DNA from 4 places in the Bacillus sp. es.036 genome. Region 1 is predicted to be linked to each of the others. Evidence: riboswitches for the same ligand, from Rfam matches in the RefSeq annotation. Region 1 holds a riboswitch; each other region holds the start of a gene.
The links. Region 1 has a riboswitch for S-adenosylmethionine ahead of ATG70_RS07685 (homocysteine S-methyltransferase family protein). Riboswitches for the same ligand answer to the same signal wherever they lie in the genome.
Positions count from the first base shown of each region.

Region 1 (4,286 bases):
AAATTTTTCTTTTACTGTTCTTTGAACGTGATGAATCACATCCAAATAGTCTGTTGCAGTAGCATTATCGATATTTACAATAAATCCAGCATGCTTTTTAGAAACTTCCGCCCCACCGATTCGAGTACCTTGGAGCTCAGAGTCCTGAATTAATTTACCTGCGAATAGTCCAGGAGGACGTTTGAATACACTACCACAAGAAGGATATTCTAGCGGCTGTTTTGTTTCGCGCTTCTCAGTTAGGTCATCCATGATCGCTTTGATTTCATTATAGTCGCCATCTTTTAGAGCGAAGGTTGCTTCTAAAACAAGCAAACCTTTTTCATCTACGTTACTGTGACGATAAGATAAATCAAGTTCATCAGCGGTTAATTTAATTAACTTTCCTTCTTTCGTTACAGCGAGAACACTTTCGAGACAATCAGCTATCTCTCCACCGTATGCTCCTGCGTTCATATAAACAGCTCCACCAACAGAACCTGGTATACCACATGCAAACTCAAGACCGCTAAGTTTTCCATCACGCGCAAATTCAGATGCATCAATAATTCGAGCGCCTGCTTGAGCAATCACTTTTTTGTCTTTTTTATCAATCAATTTTAAAGAAGACAGATTCAAGACAATACCGCGAATACCACCATCTTGAATGATTACATTTGATCCTTTCCCTAGTATCGTTAAAGGATATTTCTTTTGATAAGCATATTCTACGGCTGCTCTTGCATCTTCAATTGTGTTAGGAAAAACAAGAACATCTGCACACCCACCCATCCTCGTATAGGTGTGGGCATTTAAAGGCTCATTTATTTTCAATTCCGCTTCTGGCAAAATCGAGCGGAGTTCATTTATTACATTTTGATTATCCATAGGCTACCTCGCTTATAAAACAAGTTCTTTTTGTTATGATTTCATTAGAGTTTCGTTGTGTCACATATTCAAACACATTTAAAATAATAACACAACTGATGTCTGAATATGATCATTTTGACAAAAGAAGCTACTATTTTTAAATGAATCTTACGCTAAAGATATAAAAAGCAAGATTTTTCATTGTGGAAAGCTGCTTTTATAACAAAAATCGGGCCGGGATCAATCGTAAAATGTATTGATGTTTTATTACATGCAGACATATCTGTATTGGTTCCATTTTCACTTTCTTTTTATCGTTATTGCCAATACGTTACAGGCCTATTCTTTTTGCAGTAAAAAACGGAGAGGTTTCCCGCTCCGTTTTGTCATCATCTATGCCTTCTGTCGATAAGCCGTATTGTTTTTCTTTAACGATTCATCTGATCCAAACAGAAAATGTTTCTCCATATTTGGAGAGTAAATAGAATTCACAGCTGTTCTACCTACTGTTTCAGCGACTTCTCTCAACATACTTGGAGAAGCACCACAACATAGTCCAAAATAATTTACCCCGACACTTTTTGCTTCTTTTGCCCATTCTGCTAGTTCATAACGGTTGCAATAAAGTGGATCGAGAGATGTTGGAAAGGTTGTCTCTGTTGGCAATGTACAGGCACATCCGCCGTCAGGTAAGTTAAAAAATGTTGGATGTTCTTCTGTTGTTCGATAAGGAATTGGAAGTGCGCCAACATATCCAGTAACAGACTGTCTAATTTTCTCGATGTATGGCTGCATTGTAGCAGGTCCTCGAAAGCAGTTCATTCCAACAACTAGCGCTCCATGTTCTTCTAACAACCGGCAAGCTTCCTCAACGGTATAGCCGTCTCTTAAAATGTTTTCACTCATAAGTCCAAGTGTAATAACTGCTGGAAGATCTTGTTTTTGAATTTCTTCTAAGGCTATTTTCGCTTCTTCGTAATAATAAAATGTTTCCCCATTAATGAAATCAACGCCTTCTTCTTTACTCCATTTTACCATCTCGGAGAACATAGACCGTATTTGTTCTTTACTATTTTCATCTTCTGGATCAAATAGATTCGTATTGGATATATTCCCTGCTACAAGTGCTTCTTCTTCAGGATGTTCCTTCGCTACCTCTTTAGCGAGGCGGATGGCTTGTCGATTTAGCGGCTCTAGCAAGTCTTCTTTTCCAATAATTCTCATTTTCTCTCTGTGGCCATTATACGTAAAAGCTAGCACGACATCAGATCCTGCAAGCATATAATCTCGATAGGTTTGTTTAAGAGCTTCAGGATTATCTAGGGCAACTTCTGGCACGAATGATCCTGCTTGGAGATAACCACGTCGTTCTAATTCAAACAGATAACCTTCCCCGCAAATGACTGGGCCATCTTGCAGGCGTTGTTCAAGTGTTCTTTTCATGTGTAACAGCTCCTTATTCTCTGTAAAATAAAAAATCCCTCTTCTTAAAAAATAAGAAGAGGGATTGCTAACAGAATCCTCCTCTTATCTTCCAGATGACATCATCTGTAGGATTTGGCACCAGCTTCAACTGAAGTTGAAAGGTTGCCGGGCATCATAGGGCCTATTCCCTCCGCCACTCTTGATAAGAGTATTGATTTAATTTTTGAACATGTTTGAAATTATAGACCTGGTATATTGAAATGTCAATGCTTTATCTGATAATTATGAAATGTCAGGATCATTGTCCGCTTTTTAATCGATAGATGCGATCTTCACGTCCAAGCGGCTCAACAGACATGGATCCAGAAGACACAAAAGAATCGAGATAAGTGCAAACTGCATAGTAAATTTTCGGTTTCTTTGTCGAGTAGCGTTTGTCTTGAACTTTTCCTTCTTTGATTAAGAGCTCGCAAATCATCAACGCACTCTCTGTACCTTGTTGAATATAGCCGTCTATCGCTTCCTGAGTTGGAAACGAAAGATCTCCCACAAAATAAGTTTCTTTCGGTTTCTCAACGTTGTTAACGGGTAAAGGTTCTTTCGCTTCGTCAGCGAACAAATCAAAAGAGCCTTGTAACTCATCTTGAGATAAAGTTTCTTTAGGTTGCAAGTCTTCTTTTTTCTGTGTTGGGATATCTAAAGCCTCTAACGTATTACTACCTCTCTGTAACGCTTCCTTTTCTTCACGGTAACCCCTGATTAAACTGTTTAACCGTTTTTCTTGTCGATCAAGTAACGGAAGTTGTAAGGAAAGTGGCTCTTCAATATCGGTTGGTAGCTTCAAACCTTCAGGGATATCATATGTAGGCGAGCCGTTTTGCTTTTTTAATAAGAGTTCATCTAACTCATAATCAATTTTTGTAAAACCTTGTACAACTTCTTTTACGATGGTACCTGGTAAGCCAGTGTGTTCTTCGAAATGGTTAATCCCAAAACGACGCACTTCACCAGTTTTTACATGTCGAACAATGTATTGATAGCGTAATGCACGACCACATTCGCATTTTAGATCTTCTGAGACAGCACCTGCATCCAGATAATCGTCTAGTATCCAATCGTCAAGCAACATTCCAATTTCCTCATCAGTAGCTCCGTTTGGAATCATTCTTCCTTTACTTTGAGCAATCACATTGGCAAAAGCTGTTTTTTTACCTCGTTTAAGAGTATTCATAAGATATGATTGTTGGTCAAATGTAAGATCTTGCAGTAATTGATCTCTCTCAGAGTTCGTAAGGCTCTTTGTCATATAAATCCCTCTCTATGCAATAGTAACGCCATTATAACAGGTATTGCTGTTGTGATGACCCGATCAACTTAATTCTTATAAGAAGAAAAGCCAATCCTGAAAACGAATTGGCGATTTGTTAGGAAAATTTATTTTCTTTCAGGCATAAATGATAAAGATCCTCTGGCACCAACTACAACTCTTTTGGAAACAACTTTTCCGCCTTCATCGTATAAAAGATAGAGTTTTCCTTCTTTCACTTCTCCTTTTACATAAGAAGCTGATGGGTATAGGTCCTTTAAATCATCTATTTGATATACTTTTACCCGTTCTCTAGTTTGATCGAACACTTCAAGCGAAGTAATTTGTTTATTTTCTCTAAAAATATAAATATCGTTATATCCAGACTTTATGCTTGTATCTTCCCCCATTAACTCAAAAGGTAGGCTTTCACGTTGATAATCCGTGTATAGTCCAGATCCAATCCAGATGCATAGTAAACTAAAAACAATCATTAACCCTTTCATATTTTGTCTCCTTACTTACAAGTTGAACTCAAGCTAGCTTGTTTTCAGTGTATGCATTAAAAAATGGTTGGTGTGATTGCCTTTGCATATAAAAAGACGCCACCATTTATGGTGAGCGTCTTTTCATTCGTGCTATTTTCCTGCGTTTTCTAGTTTCTTCACTTGCTTACTACGAAGCTGACCGCAAGCTGCATCAATGT
Region 1 covers NZ_PDIZ01000001.1:1,498,730-1,503,015, reverse strand. The annotation lists gene murB (UDP-N-acetylmuramate dehydrogenase) at 1-867, opposite strand, end outside; gene ATG70_RS07685 (homocysteine S-methyltransferase family protein) at 1,243-2,292, opposite strand; SAM riboswitch class I at 2,374-2,483, opposite strand; gene ATG70_RS07680 (DUF3895 domain-containing protein) at 2,573-3,580, opposite strand; gene ATG70_RS07675 (hypothetical protein) at 3,709-4,086, opposite strand; gene rlmN (23S rRNA (adenine(2503)-C(2))-methyltransferase RlmN) at 4,219-4,286, opposite strand, start outside.

Region 2 (4,286 bases), 160 kb from region 1:
TTGTTGAGACAAGACGTGCAGAAGTGACCCACTGGCTCCTAATCCCGCCTTCCATTTTGTTTTTTTTATGGAATCCAATGAATATTGGGTTCGCTATGGTTGGGTACGCACTAATTGTTAATCTTCCATTTATCCTGATTCAACGGTACAATCGACTCAGGTTAAAACCATTACTAAGTAAACAGTTGAAAAAAGAGCAGCGCAGGGGGAATTCCATTGGAACATTTGGGGTTTGAGCAAACCGAAAAACGAAAAAACGAGCATATCGACATCTGTCTTACAGAAGAAGTTGAAGGGGCAGGATTAACGACAGGACTAGAACGCTATCGTTTTAAACACAATCCATTACCTGAGATTGCTTATGATGAAGTGGATATCTCTACTTCTTTTCTAAATAAAAAATTAAACACGCCATTTCTTATAAGCTCAATGACCGGCGGCACTGAACGAGCATGGGAAATAAATAAGCGTCTTGCCAAAGCTGCTGAAGCACATGGGTGGGCACTTGGAGTAGGATCGATGCGTGCAGCGATTCAAGAATCCAAATCCGTATACTCCTTTGATGTGAGAAAATACGCACCAACCATCCCGGTCCTAGCTAATATTGGGGCTGTACAACTTAATTACGGTTTTACCATTGAAGAATGTAAGCGAGCCATTGATTTAATTCAAGCTGATGCGCTGTTGCTTCATTTAAATCCACTACAGGAAGTGTTTCAACCAGAAGGCGACACAGATTTCCAGGATTTAATTGTTAAAATTCGTGAAGTAGCAAAGGCGATTCCCGTTCCGCTTGGGATTAAAGAAGTTGGTATGGGGATTGATGCGAAGACAGCTCAGCGCCTGATTAGTGCGGGGGCCAGCTTTATCGATGTCGCAGGGGCGGGCGGAACGTCCTGGATTCAAGTTGAAAGCTATCGTTCTCATCAAACGATGCGCAGGCAAGCTGCGAAGGCTTTTGAGGATTGGGGGAACCCAACCGCAGATTGCATCATTGATGTGCGAAAGCAGCACCCTGATGTACCAATGATTGCAAGTGGAGGGCTAAAAAACGGTGTGGACGCAGCGAAAGCGATCGCCCTCGGTGCAGATGTTTCTGGATTTGGAAGGGCATTACTTGAAAATGCCGTAAATGAAACTGAAGAAGCGCTCTCAGAACAATTGAAACGAATTGAATTTGAATTACGAACTGCTATGTTTGGGATTGGTGCTTCGTCTATTAACAGGTTAAAATACAATAGCGCATTACGTAAGAAATAGTCAGGGCCCAGGCTCTGGCTTTTTTGTTTTTGTATAGGTCGTCTTCTAGCGTGCAAACTAGAGCAGAAGGAGGGCGAACTTATTGGACTGGTTATCTGTGTTCCCTTTTATCGTAGTGATAATGGTTGCGATGAAAACTAAGCTAGTGATTCCAGGTCTTACAGCAGGACTGTTAACGGCCTCATTTATTTATAAACCGGGCGTCATTAGTGGTTTACAGCAGTTTTATGAGTTTATCATGAGTGGTCTTAAAGATGAGAATAACGTTAAAATCGTTCTTTTTCTCTATATGTTTACCGGATTAATTGGATTAATGAAATATACAGGTGGAATTAAAGGGTTTGTTCATCTAGCATCTTCGAAAATCAATACAAAAAAAGGAGCATTGTTTCTTACTTGGATCTCGACAATTGGAACCTTTAGCGCTCCGAGCTTTCGCATTGTAACAGTAGCACCAATCATGAAAGCTCTTCTAAATAAAGTGAAAATCACGCCTCAGGAACTTGGATTTGTGATCGAGACGACTGCCACTCCAGTGATTGTATTGATGCCAATTGCGACTGCTTTTGTTGGATACATGTCGTCTGTTGTTCAGCTTTCTTTAAAAGCGGAAGGCATTGAAGGTGATGGTTATCGTTATTTTCTTCAAAGTATTCCGTATAACTTTTTTTCCATCAGTATCATTCTAATCGGCTTTTATTTAAGCTTTTTTCATCACAGCAAAAAACAAGCGACTGATGCAGGGAATCAAGAGAAGGAGCTAGATGATCAGTGGGAGGACTGTCATCCAGCCGTAGCAAAAGACCTTCCAAAAAAGCCGTTCAACTTATTACTGCCGCTTGGAGGAGTCATACTGTTAACTCTTTTTCTTACGTATTGGAGTGGGTATGAAAAAGGCTTTACCTCCTTACTTCAAGCATTCATTGAGGCGGATGTGCTTGATGCCATGGTATTTGCTCTATTAACAACGGTGCTACTTACATTCCTTTTTTATTTATTCCAGCGTTTCTCCTTAAAGGAACTCGTGACTTTCTTTATTGAAGGAGGAAATGAAATGATGCCGGTGATCATATTGTTAACGGTTGTGTGGGGGCTCGCTGCCTCAACTGAAGCGCTTGGATTTTCAACATTTGTCACATCTAATCTTGATTGGATTCCATCGTTATTCGTTCCGCCTGTTTTGTTTCTTGTTGGTGCGTTTATTTCTTATTTCATTGGTTCGTCGTGGGGAACTTGGGGGATTTTAATGCCGCTTGGTATTTCGCTTGGTCATTCAACCGGAACCGATCTTCCTCTCGTCATTGGAGCCGTATTTGCGAGCGGTACATTTGGAGCTTTTTCTTCACCGTTAAGTGATAATACGAATACAATAGCGAGAATTTTAAAGTTAAACCCGATGACATATGCTAAATTTAAACTAACTCCTGCACTTATTGCAGCAGGGACGGCTGCAGTAGGATATTTTATTATTTCTTTTGTGATTTAGCTTGAGCACTTTTCTATTGACAACTGTTTTAATACCATTTATTATTGAGATTAACTTAATAATCCTTTGTTTAAAGGATCTTCTTATTCAGAGAGGTGGAGGGACTGGCCCTTAGATACCTCGGCAACGGACCAATGAACATTTTGTTCATGCGGAACCGTGCCAATTCCTGCGGCGAAAGTCGGAAAATGAGAAGAGGCTCGGTATATCCAAACCCTCTTCTGTTCGGGCAGATGAGGGTTTTTTGTATGCATCCTCATCTGGAAAATTGTTTTAGTAGAGGGAGTGAACGATCTTGCATACACTAATGGATAACGAAACTAGAAAACAGCAACTTATTAAGACCCTTCTCCAAAAAGGAATCTATAAGAAGGGTGCCAAACAGCTTTATATGTTAACACTAAATGAACTGGAAAACATATATGATCGATCTGAAAAAATCAATACGATAACTGGAAACGGAGTGGTCAAAGTGGAGCAAGCAACATTTGCAGCAGGGTGCTTTTGGGGTGTAGAAGCACTATTTCAACAATTAAACGGCGTTATTTCGACAACAGCAGGATTTACTGGTGGTGAAACAATTAACCCTACGTATGAAGATGTTTATTCTGAGTTAACAGGTCATGCAGAATCCGTGCAAGTTGAATACGATCCTTCCCTCATTTCTTATGAAGAGCTCGTGGAAGTGTTTTTTGAAAATCATAACCCAACTTCTTTAAATAAACAGGGAGAAGATATCGGAACCCGCTATCGCTCAGCGATCTTTTTCCATTCTAATGAGCAGGCAGAAATTGCATTAATTGCAAAAGAAAATCTTGAGCGTTCAGGGCGTTTTAAGAAACATGTTGTTACTCAAATTGTTCCGATCACTTCATTTTATCGTGCAGACGAATATCACCAAAGTTATCTTGCTAAGCGTGGACAGTCTTCTTGTAAAATTTCGTAACACAAAAAAGCTTTTCCTCAATAGTATGAGGAAAAGCTTTTTTAGTTTGGTTGGTTTACACCGATTTGATCAAGAAAAATCTTTCCTTTTGGAGAGGCGTTAAACTCAAACGTGATGGAGTCGATCTCATCTAGCTTCACAAATCTGTTTTCCTTCTTGAAAAGTTGTATCGGAATGTTAAACGTTTGGAGTACGGGTTCGGTAGGTTCACCGTAACGCCGTTCTTCAAAAAAATTTGTTTTCGTATGCTGAATAGGGAGTGCCCCGTGCATTGGCATAATATCACTTAACAATACGCTGGATGACTCACCGTTGGCTGAGCTTACAGTTACCCTAAAATCAACCGGCTGTTGATCTTCTGCTTCCGATACGTTTGCTGCAGTAAATGTTAGTGCGCTATTCGGTGTGAAATGATATGGATCTTGTAACGGTTTCGTGAGATCTAGTGAGTAAGATGCATTTTTTGAATAGGATTGATCCCATTTCAAAAACACACCGTGAGTTCCTCTTTCCTTATCTCTACGAAATTCAAGTTCCCCTTCATACCACTGAATAAAGCTATTGGCTTCTATATCAATAAAAGGTGATGTTGCG
Region 2 covers NZ_PDIZ01000001.1:1,333,826-1,338,111, forward strand. The annotation lists gene ATG70_RS06965 (glycosyl-4,4'-diaponeurosporenoate acyltransferase) at 1-236, shown strand, start outside; gene fni (type 2 isopentenyl-diphosphate Delta-isomerase) at 217-1,260, shown strand; gene ATG70_RS06975 (Na+/H+ antiporter NhaC family protein) at 1,382-2,746, shown strand; SAM riboswitch class I at 2,827-2,941, shown strand; gene msrA (peptide-methionine (S)-S-oxide reductase MsrA) at 3,042-3,692, shown strand; gene ATG70_RS06985 (hypothetical protein) at 3,734-4,286, opposite strand, start outside.
Region 2: linked by a shared signal. The riboswitch ahead of msrA (peptide-methionine (S)-S-oxide reductase MsrA) and the one ahead of ATG70_RS07685 (homocysteine S-methyltransferase family protein) in region 1 are both predicted to bind S-adenosylmethionine.

Region 3 (4,286 bases), on a different contig from region 1:
TGTTCCTGGAAACCAATCACGAGCTGCTAACTCATCTTTGATATCAGCGAGTTCGTTCCAACGTTTCTGTACGAGACTCATCATACCCCTCCTTTTCTTCCCTCAATTTTCGAACGATATCATGGAACGACTCAAACGGAACTGCAGGAATGGATAGTTCTTTACACTTCTTTGCTAAGTAATCTCTTGCAAAGACTTGATCTGCCCGTTTAGCTGCCTCTAGATCCGTTATAGAGTCACCGATCACAATTTTTCGGTATGTATCTCCATCAAACTTTTTTAAGATGCCTGGCTTGCAGCATCCGCAATCGTTTGTACAATCATCATCACAAGAGTATGGCCAAGTAATCGTGATCGTTTCGTTCGTAAAATCGCTCCCATTGCAGAAAATGTTCTCTTCTGGTATTTCAAATGGGTTTAGAAGCGGATAGACAAAAAAATCAATTCCTCCGCTTACAACGTAAAGCTGGATTCCTTCTCGTTTTGTATAATGAACAAACTCGGCAAATCCCTGTCTAATCTCGGTTGTAGCTAATAAATAATCAAGCAAATCCTTCTTTCGACTGGAAGGAATCAAATGAAACATCTGCCCCACTCCTTCCCGAATGGATAGGTTCTGCGCTAAAATATTGTCTTTTATTTGCTCCCATTCTTTCGGAGCAAAACGTTTCATTAAGGAAACGATATTATCACTATTTGTAATCGTGCCATCAAAATCACAAAATATAATCGGCTTTTTCATCGAACCACCTCTGTGCTCCCCCACTTTGTAAGTGCCTGGTGAAGTGCCTCACTATTAAGCGATGCCTCTTCGAGAGTTTGATTTGTTAGAACAGCTTCAATCGCAGCTCGGAATGCTTTTCCTCCAGAAGCGGCTCCTCCTGGATGACCGTGCACGCCTCCTCCTGCATTAATAACGCTATCCTTTCCAAAGTCCTGAAGTAAAAGTGGGACCAATCCTGGATGGATGCCTGCTGAAGGAACCGGAAATGTCTTATTCAGTTGATTCTCTTCCGTCAGAGCTAAGGCTGTTGCGAGCGCTTCGTTTCGATCTAACGCCACGCTTCCGTAAGGGGAAGGAAAAAGAGAGAAATCAGCACCAGCGGTTCGAAGTAATTTTCCAAGTAACAGGGAATAACTTATGCCATAAGTGCTCGATGCAGCCATAGCCCCTGAAAAAGAAGGATGAGCCATGATCGGAACCGAGATATCCTTATCCTCAGCAAGAGACTGAAGGACATCTAAACCATATGTAAAAACGTTAAACAACAGGGCATCAGCCCCTAATTCAATCGCGCGTTTTGCTCGATCTTTCAGAATGTCCGTTCTTCCGGTTAAGTTAACCGCATATCGTGTGCGTTTCCCTGTCACTTCTGACGTCTGATCCAGCACTTTTTTTAAAACAGGGACGCGCTTTTCAAGAGGAGATAACTCATTTTCAAAAAGAATTTCATCATCTTTTACGAAATCAACTTTACCAAGGGCTTGTGCCTGCATTTGTTGTTCTAACTCATGCAATGGCTTTCCAATCACCCCTTTAAAAATACTCATGACAAGTGGTCGATCATGCACATCTGCAAGTTTGCGGATGCCTTCTATCCCATGCCCCGGCCCCGGAAAGGCTTGAAGCAACTCATCCGAAAACTCTAAATCAATGAGTTTTATTTCTCCATCAAGAGAAAGTTTGCCGAAAACGGTTGTTAAAATCGCCGGTATATCAGCACTGAAATTAATCGCTGGATAGGAGATAACAATGATCCCTTTACCTTCTCTCTCCTCCACCCTAACGACTTCTCCTTTATGTTTTTGTAACTGTTCTTTTTCTAATAACGGTAGATTCGTCCATGTGCCAACGGTTAATCCGAGAGCGATCGATTCGGCACGCTGGGCTAATTGATGATCATTATTTACAAGATAGGTAGCTATAAGACGGCTCATCACGTTCATTCCTTTCAGTCTTTACCTTTCAATTTTCGCTCATCACACAAAAAAGACCCCTTCACGAGGAAGAGGTCTTTATCACCATGCTCTTCCTCTTATCTTCCAGCTTTTGCTGCGAGAATTAGCACCGTGTCTTTAAGAAAACTTAAAAATCGGTTGCCGGGCTTCAAAGGGCTCGTCCCTCCACCTCTCTGGATAAGAGTTTGCAATTATTCGTTTTTAGTAATTGATTTGAATTATGCCAGACGCAAGAAATTCTGTCAAACTGTTTTTTAATTTTTCTGAATCAAAAGAGATTAAGAGACTTAATTCGTTCCACCGCTTCTCTTAGCTTATCTTCAGACGTTAATAGCCCCACTCGTACATAGCCCTCACCATATTCACCAAACCCGTTGCCAGGTGCGACAACAATTTGGACGCTTTCAAGTAAGTAATCTGCAAAGCTTTCTGAAGTAAAGGATTCAGGTACTTTTAACCAGGCGAAAAACGATCCCGCAGGAGAAGTGACATTCCAGCCAATGTCATGGAGTCCTTGAATGAGAACATTTCGTCTCGACTCATACGTATCGCGAAGGTCTTCTACACACTGCTGCGATCCAAGCAAAGCTTCAGCTGCGGCTTCTTGCACCGCACTAAATAGACTAACGTAAAAATGATCCTGAAGGAGATTGATGCTCTCAACAACAGATTGATTTCCGACTGCAAATCCTACACGCCATCCCGCCATATTATATGTTTTTGAAAGGGTATAGATTTCAATTCCATTGTCTTTTGCACCCCCTGTTTCCAAAAAGCTAATCGGTCGCTCGCCATCAAACCCGATCGCACCGTAAGCGAAATCATGCACAACACAAATATCATTCGTCTCTGCAAAACTGACTGTTTCCTCAAAAAAGCGCTTCGTTGCAACAGCTGCAGTTGGGTTGTTTGGATAATTTAAAAACATCATTTTCGCTTTTTTTAATGAATCCTCTGGAATCGCATCATAGTCTGGTAAGAAATGATTCTCCTCAAGCAACGGCATCATTTGCATATCCGCTTCAGCCATCGCGACACCTGACCAATAATCGGGATATCCAGGGTCTGGAACGAGTGCCACATCACCTTTATTTAGTAAACATTGACTGACCTCGACAAGGCCTGCTTTTCCACCGAAAAGAACGGCAACTTCCTTCTCTGGATCAAGCTTCACTCCAAATTCTCGCTCATAGAAATCAGCAGCCGCCTGCTTCAAAAAAGGCTGTCCTCGAAATGGCGGATATTTGTGATAGGTGGGATTTTCAGCTGCCTTCTGCAAGGACTTGATAATATGATCAGGTGTTGGCTGATCAGGATTTCCCTGTCCAAGATTAATCATGTCATAACCCGCTTCTACATAGCGGTTCACTTTTCCAGCAAGCTTCGCAAAAAATTGTTCCGGTAATCGTTTAAGCGCATCCGAAGTTTGAAATTGTTTCAAAGAATCACATCCTGTTAAAATTTTCGTGAAATTCTAGTAAATTATGTTATCTTGGATACACAATCATGTAAAGCTTATTTTGTAAGCGAGGAGGAGAAAACAATGAAAAAAATCGCTCTGTTGCAATTTGATATTGCGTTTGGAAACCCGGAAGAAAATTTCTCGAAAGTGAAAGAGCTTGTTGCTAAGGCTGTTCATGACAAACCAGATATTATTGTTTTACCAGAACTGTGGTCGACTGGTTATGACTTATCGAGACTAGACGAAATTGGGGATACAAATGCAGAAAAGTCCATTGCATTTCTTTCAGACCTAGCCAAAAAGAATAAGGTGAGTATAGTAGGTGGCTCAATTGCAAAGCAACACAATGATCATGTAACGAATACGATGCTCGTTTTCAATCGAGATGGGCAGCTTATCCATGAGTATAGCAAAGCTCATCTATTTCGCCTGATGAATGAAGAGAAATACCTTGTTTCAGGAAATGAGAAAAGCCACTTCACACTTGAAGAACTCCCAAGTGCCGGATTCATCTGTTATGATATTCGCTTTCCTGAGTGGCTTCGCCTTCATGCCATTGAAGGTGCACAAGTTTTGTTCGTTCCAGCCGAATGGCCGAAACAGCGTACGGATCATTGGCGAGCATTACTTATTAGCCGCGCTATTGAAAACCAATGTTACGTGATTGCTTGTAATCGTGTAGGAGCAGATCCAGACAATGCGTTTGGCGGACATTCTTTAATCATTGATCCGTGGGGAACGATTATCGCAGAAGCAGGCGAAGAGGAAACGATCTTAACAGGCTTGATTGATGAGGAAGAAATACCATCAATCCGAAGTCGTATCCCCATCTTTGAAGATCGACGTCCAGATATATATAAATAAA
Region 3 covers NZ_PDIZ01000003.1:614,475-618,760, reverse strand. The annotation lists gene ATG70_RS22010 (methylthioribulose 1-phosphate dehydratase) at 1-81, opposite strand, end outside; gene ATG70_RS22005 (2-hydroxy-3-keto-5-methylthiopentenyl-1-phosphate phosphatase) at 44-742, opposite strand; gene ATG70_RS22000 (2,3-diketo-5-methylthiopentyl-1-phosphate enolase) at 739-1,938, opposite strand; SAM riboswitch class I at 2,034-2,143, opposite strand; gene ATG70_RS21995 (pyridoxal phosphate-dependent aminotransferase) at 2,228-3,400, opposite strand; gene ATG70_RS21990 (carbon-nitrogen family hydrolase) at 3,503-4,285, shown strand.
Region 3: linked by a shared signal. The riboswitch ahead of ATG70_RS22000 (2,3-diketo-5-methylthiopentyl-1-phosphate enolase) and the one ahead of ATG70_RS07685 (homocysteine S-methyltransferase family protein) in region 1 are both predicted to bind S-adenosylmethionine.

Region 4 (4,286 bases), 350 kb from region 1:
ATTGCCCGTAAAATCAGAAACGTTAGGATACGTAAACATCCCAGGATTATCGTGAATCCACTGTTTTAATTCACCAAGTGTACTAGGAGGTATGTCGACTTTACTTGAATCGTAATGAAAAACAAACTGAACATTTCCCCATGGAGCTTCTAAACCATCAATCTCCGTTCCCTGGTCATAGTTAGCATTTTGGTCCTGAGTTCCAATATATTCTTGAAAATGAGGCAATTTCTTTGAGAAAGAACCTAGTAATAAATCTGCATTCTTAGCATTTTTAAAGTTTGAGCCATTAATCCATATGACATCAATCGTACCCTCATTTTTGTTCGCTTTTTTCTCTGTCAAAAGCTTTTGCATAAATTCTTCAGTATTCATCGGTTGACGGTTAAGAGTAATATTGTGTTCTTCTTTTAATCGTGGGGCAGCCCATTTATCAATGTATTGATTAATCCCTTCATCTCCTCCCCACATAAAGAGATTAACCTCTGTTCCCTTAGAGGAGGTTACGATTTCATCCCACTCCTTTGACAATACCTCTTTGTTACCCGTTTCATTGGATTCACTATTCCCACATGCAACAATAAAAAGTAGCGTTGCAATGATGAATGTAACCTTTCGCTTCATCTCGTTTCCCCCTTGTATAAACTATCCTAGCAACTGAAAGACACATTTGACGAACTTGATTGTGCTATATACGCATCCATCATCTATTTTCCCCTATTATTATACCCTTTTCAAAAACATGATGCTGTAACGCTCCTTACATCTTAAACATTAGTCATACCACTTCATTTAAAATAAGATTTTTAAGTTCGATCCAAGAAGAAAAGCAATAGCCAAATGGCTATTGCTTTCCTAGTGGGTATGTTAGGCTACCCGGTCATTTATTTTACCTTAACTGTTTTGCATCTTTCTACGAACAATCACACCGGTTGCTGCCATCGTTGCAAAAATCGCTGCAACAATCCATTCGATTGGCATTTGCTGTTCAGCAGTTCCACCCATACCTGTTTTCGGCATGTCAGTAGGCATTGCTTCCATAGCGAATTTATCCGGGAATTGATCTACAAAAGCTCCTGATAAACCTTTTGCTGGCATATACATATGTGCGTAAGCTTCACGAACAGAATCATAAGCAGCATCATAATCTTCCATTGTGTAGTTATCAAAAGCAGAAATTAGCTGGGTAACGTGCATTTGAAGTCCTTCAGATAATGCACCCGCTTCTAGTCTTCCTTCAGTAGCTGTTTCAAGGAAGCTTGAGAAATCAGCTCGATAATTTTCTAATGCTTTCATCGCTGCTTCTTTTGCTTCTTCATCTTCAGCTCCTGTTGCTTGAACGTACTCGACAAAGTTACCGATATGTCCAGACCACATTTCTTTAAATTGATCTCCTGCTTCCTCACCATAGACGGAAGTAATGGCAGCTGCGAGATCATCCGTATTCTCACTCAATGCAGCGGCAGAAGCATCGAAATCTTCAGATCCGTCAATACCGTTTTGCATCGTCATCATAGCAAACCCAGCATGCTCAGATAAAAGGTGACCTAGTGTTGCACGAAGATCCGATGCTGGCGTTACGGCTTTTGTATTTTCGAATTTATCCGGAAACTGGTCAGTAATAGCTCCAGAGAATCCTTTAGCAACCATTTGCATGTGCGCAATAGCCTCACGTTCTTTCTCATATGCCATTTCATAATCTCCAGCTACATAGCTATCGAATGCGCCTATCAATTGATTAATGTGTGCCTGAAGTCCTTCTGATAACGTATCGGCTTCTAGACGTTCACCAGTTGCATTTTCAAGGAACATGGAGAAATCTTCTTTATAACCGTCTAAGCTATCTAGCGCTTTTTGTTTTGCGTCTTCATCTTCATTCCCTGTTGCTTTCACGTAATCAACAAAGAATCCGATATGATTACTCCAGATTTCATTAAATTCAGCACCAGCTTCTTCACCGTAAACAGATGTAATCGCAGCTGTAAGATCTTCTGTATTTTCACTTAAGGCTCCGGCTGAAGCTTCAAAATCGGCAGATCCTTCAGCACCTTTTCTCATTGTTTCAACTGCAAGATAAGCATGCTCACTAAGTAAATGACCAAGATCCGCACGAAGATCAGCTCCTGGAGTTTCAACTGTTGGCTTGTCCATTTGCTTCTCGTGATCAGCAGCGAATGCTCCTGCAGTTGGTATTAGAAGTGAAAAACTAAGTGGAACAATTAGAAGTCCTTTTTTCCAGTCAATCACTTTCTTTTTCATATTCTTGTTCGTATTCATTTTCAAATCAACTCCCCTTAATTTTTGATTTACACTTAGCTAACGGAGAGAAGATCATTTTGGATCATTTTTATTTATGTTTTATTCGATAGTAAAAAAATCAGCAAACCCCCTTCACACGAGGGTTTGCTGATTTTTTTAGTTTATTATATTTTTTTAAAAGTAGAAATTCAGCAAAGCTCATTATCTAGTATTCATTGGTTTTTGATAATTTAGTCGAAATCCTTTTTCTCCCATTCGTCTTCAGGTATATCTAAATCCTCACCAGAAAAACGTTCTTCTTTAAATGGATCAGCATAATTATGAAAACCATTTTGTTCCCAAAAACCAGGTGAGTCCGCCTCAATAAATTCTATCCCTCTTATCCACTTAATACTTTTCCAAAAATAAAGGTGTGGAACGACTAAACGTAACGGCCATCCGTGTTTCGCTGTTAACTTCTCACCGTCGATCGAGTGAGCAAGTATAACATTATCATCTAATAAGTCGGTAAGATGAATATTTGTCGTGTAATTATGGTCTCCATGAAGCATAACATGATTCGACTCAGGGATAATATCGAGTTCTTTTATAAAATCCTTCATCAACACGCCTTCAAACGTATTATCAAAGCGAGACCATCGGGTAACGCAGTGTATGTCACATGTCACCTTCTTCTGAGGTAATGCAAGAAGTGCATCATAAGAGAGAGACTTCACTCGCTACATTTCCAAACACCTTTAAGTCCCACGTTGTCATATCATAAGTCGGAACATCTCCTTCATGGAGAATAGGGAACCTTTCCGTTAATACCTGTCCTGGAGGAAGACGCTCTCCATACTTTTCGTTTGCTTTCGGTACTTTCATTTTACGAATACGGTCCGCTTTCTTCACAGACTTCACACCTTTCATTTTTTCATATGTAACAAAAAAACTCTTCCAATATAGGAAGAGTTCAGTCTTTAACAGAGCTCTCCCTCATCTTCCAGAGCTAAAGCTCTGCTGGAATTAGCACCTTGTTTATCAGGTTGCCGGGCATCAAAGGGCCAGTCCCTCCACCTCTCTCGATAAGGAAAAAAACATGTAATTGTGATTCATTCTATCGGTACCCTTTATTTATTGCAAACCTTTTCTAGAGTGCTTAATCTCCAATCTACTAATCTAGTTCTTTCTGCATCTTAATAAAAGAATAAACCCCTCCATTTGTATGTTGTTGAAAAGAATTATTTTTTTGAAACCCTGCTCTTTGATAGACTTTAATTGCTCTCTCGTTAAAGTCTGCAACAGACATAACGAGTGAAGATGGTCTATACAATTCAATCGCTTTTTCTATGCCAGCTTTTAAATACTCATATCCATGACCATTCCCAACCAGACCTGGACTCATCCCAAGTCCGATTTCAACTTGGTTACCTGATTTAAGAACGTAACTAAAAAAACCTATGAACTGATCCAGGCGATAAACGCTCCAGTAATGAGGATTATTAGCTGCTACTTCCCGAAATTCATACAAATCCTCAGGGTCTTCATCCATATTATAAAATGAGTAATCAACGGTATATTTCCATTAAATGACTCTCGCTGCATCTTGTTCACTCATTTGTTTAAGAATATAGTTCATTCTTTCCCTCTCCTTCTTTTTACTCATAGGAAAAGCCCCATGCCGGGAAATGCATGGGGCTCACACTTTATATTTTAAGGGGGACAGGAACCGGGGAAGTTCCTGTACAAACAGTGTAGCAAGTTCCAGGGGAATACTGATTGATTATGAGTTGTTTTTCACATTCTTTTAATAAATGAAAAGAACGTGGCAAACTATTTATAAACCATGATCGTTTGAAGTTCTCGAAAACCAATGTCTTTATAAATGTATTTTGCGAAGTTAGAGGAATACACATTCAAACGAATCTCCTCATATCCTTGTTCTTTAAAATTTTCAATACTCGCTTGCACAAGCTGCTTAGAGTACCCCTTTCCACGAAACTTCGGAAAAACAAATACATCGTAAATGAAACCATGTTTGCTTTCCG
Region 4 covers NZ_PDIZ01000001.1:1,849,493-1,853,778, forward strand. The annotation lists gene ATG70_RS09475 (ABC transporter substrate-binding protein) at 1-624, opposite strand, end outside; gene ATG70_RS09480 (copper amine oxidase) at 895-2,244, opposite strand; partial or broken gene ATG70_RS09485 (sulfite oxidase-like oxidoreductase) at 2,490-3,150, opposite strand; SAM riboswitch class I at 3,232-3,330, opposite strand; gene ATG70_RS09490 (GNAT family N-acetyltransferase) at 3,413-3,790, opposite strand; gene ATG70_RS09495 (GNAT family N-acetyltransferase) at 4,072-4,286, opposite strand, start outside.
Region 4: linked by a shared signal. The riboswitch ahead of ATG70_RS09485 (sulfite oxidase-like oxidoreductase) and the one ahead of ATG70_RS07685 (homocysteine S-methyltransferase family protein) in region 1 are both predicted to bind S-adenosylmethionine.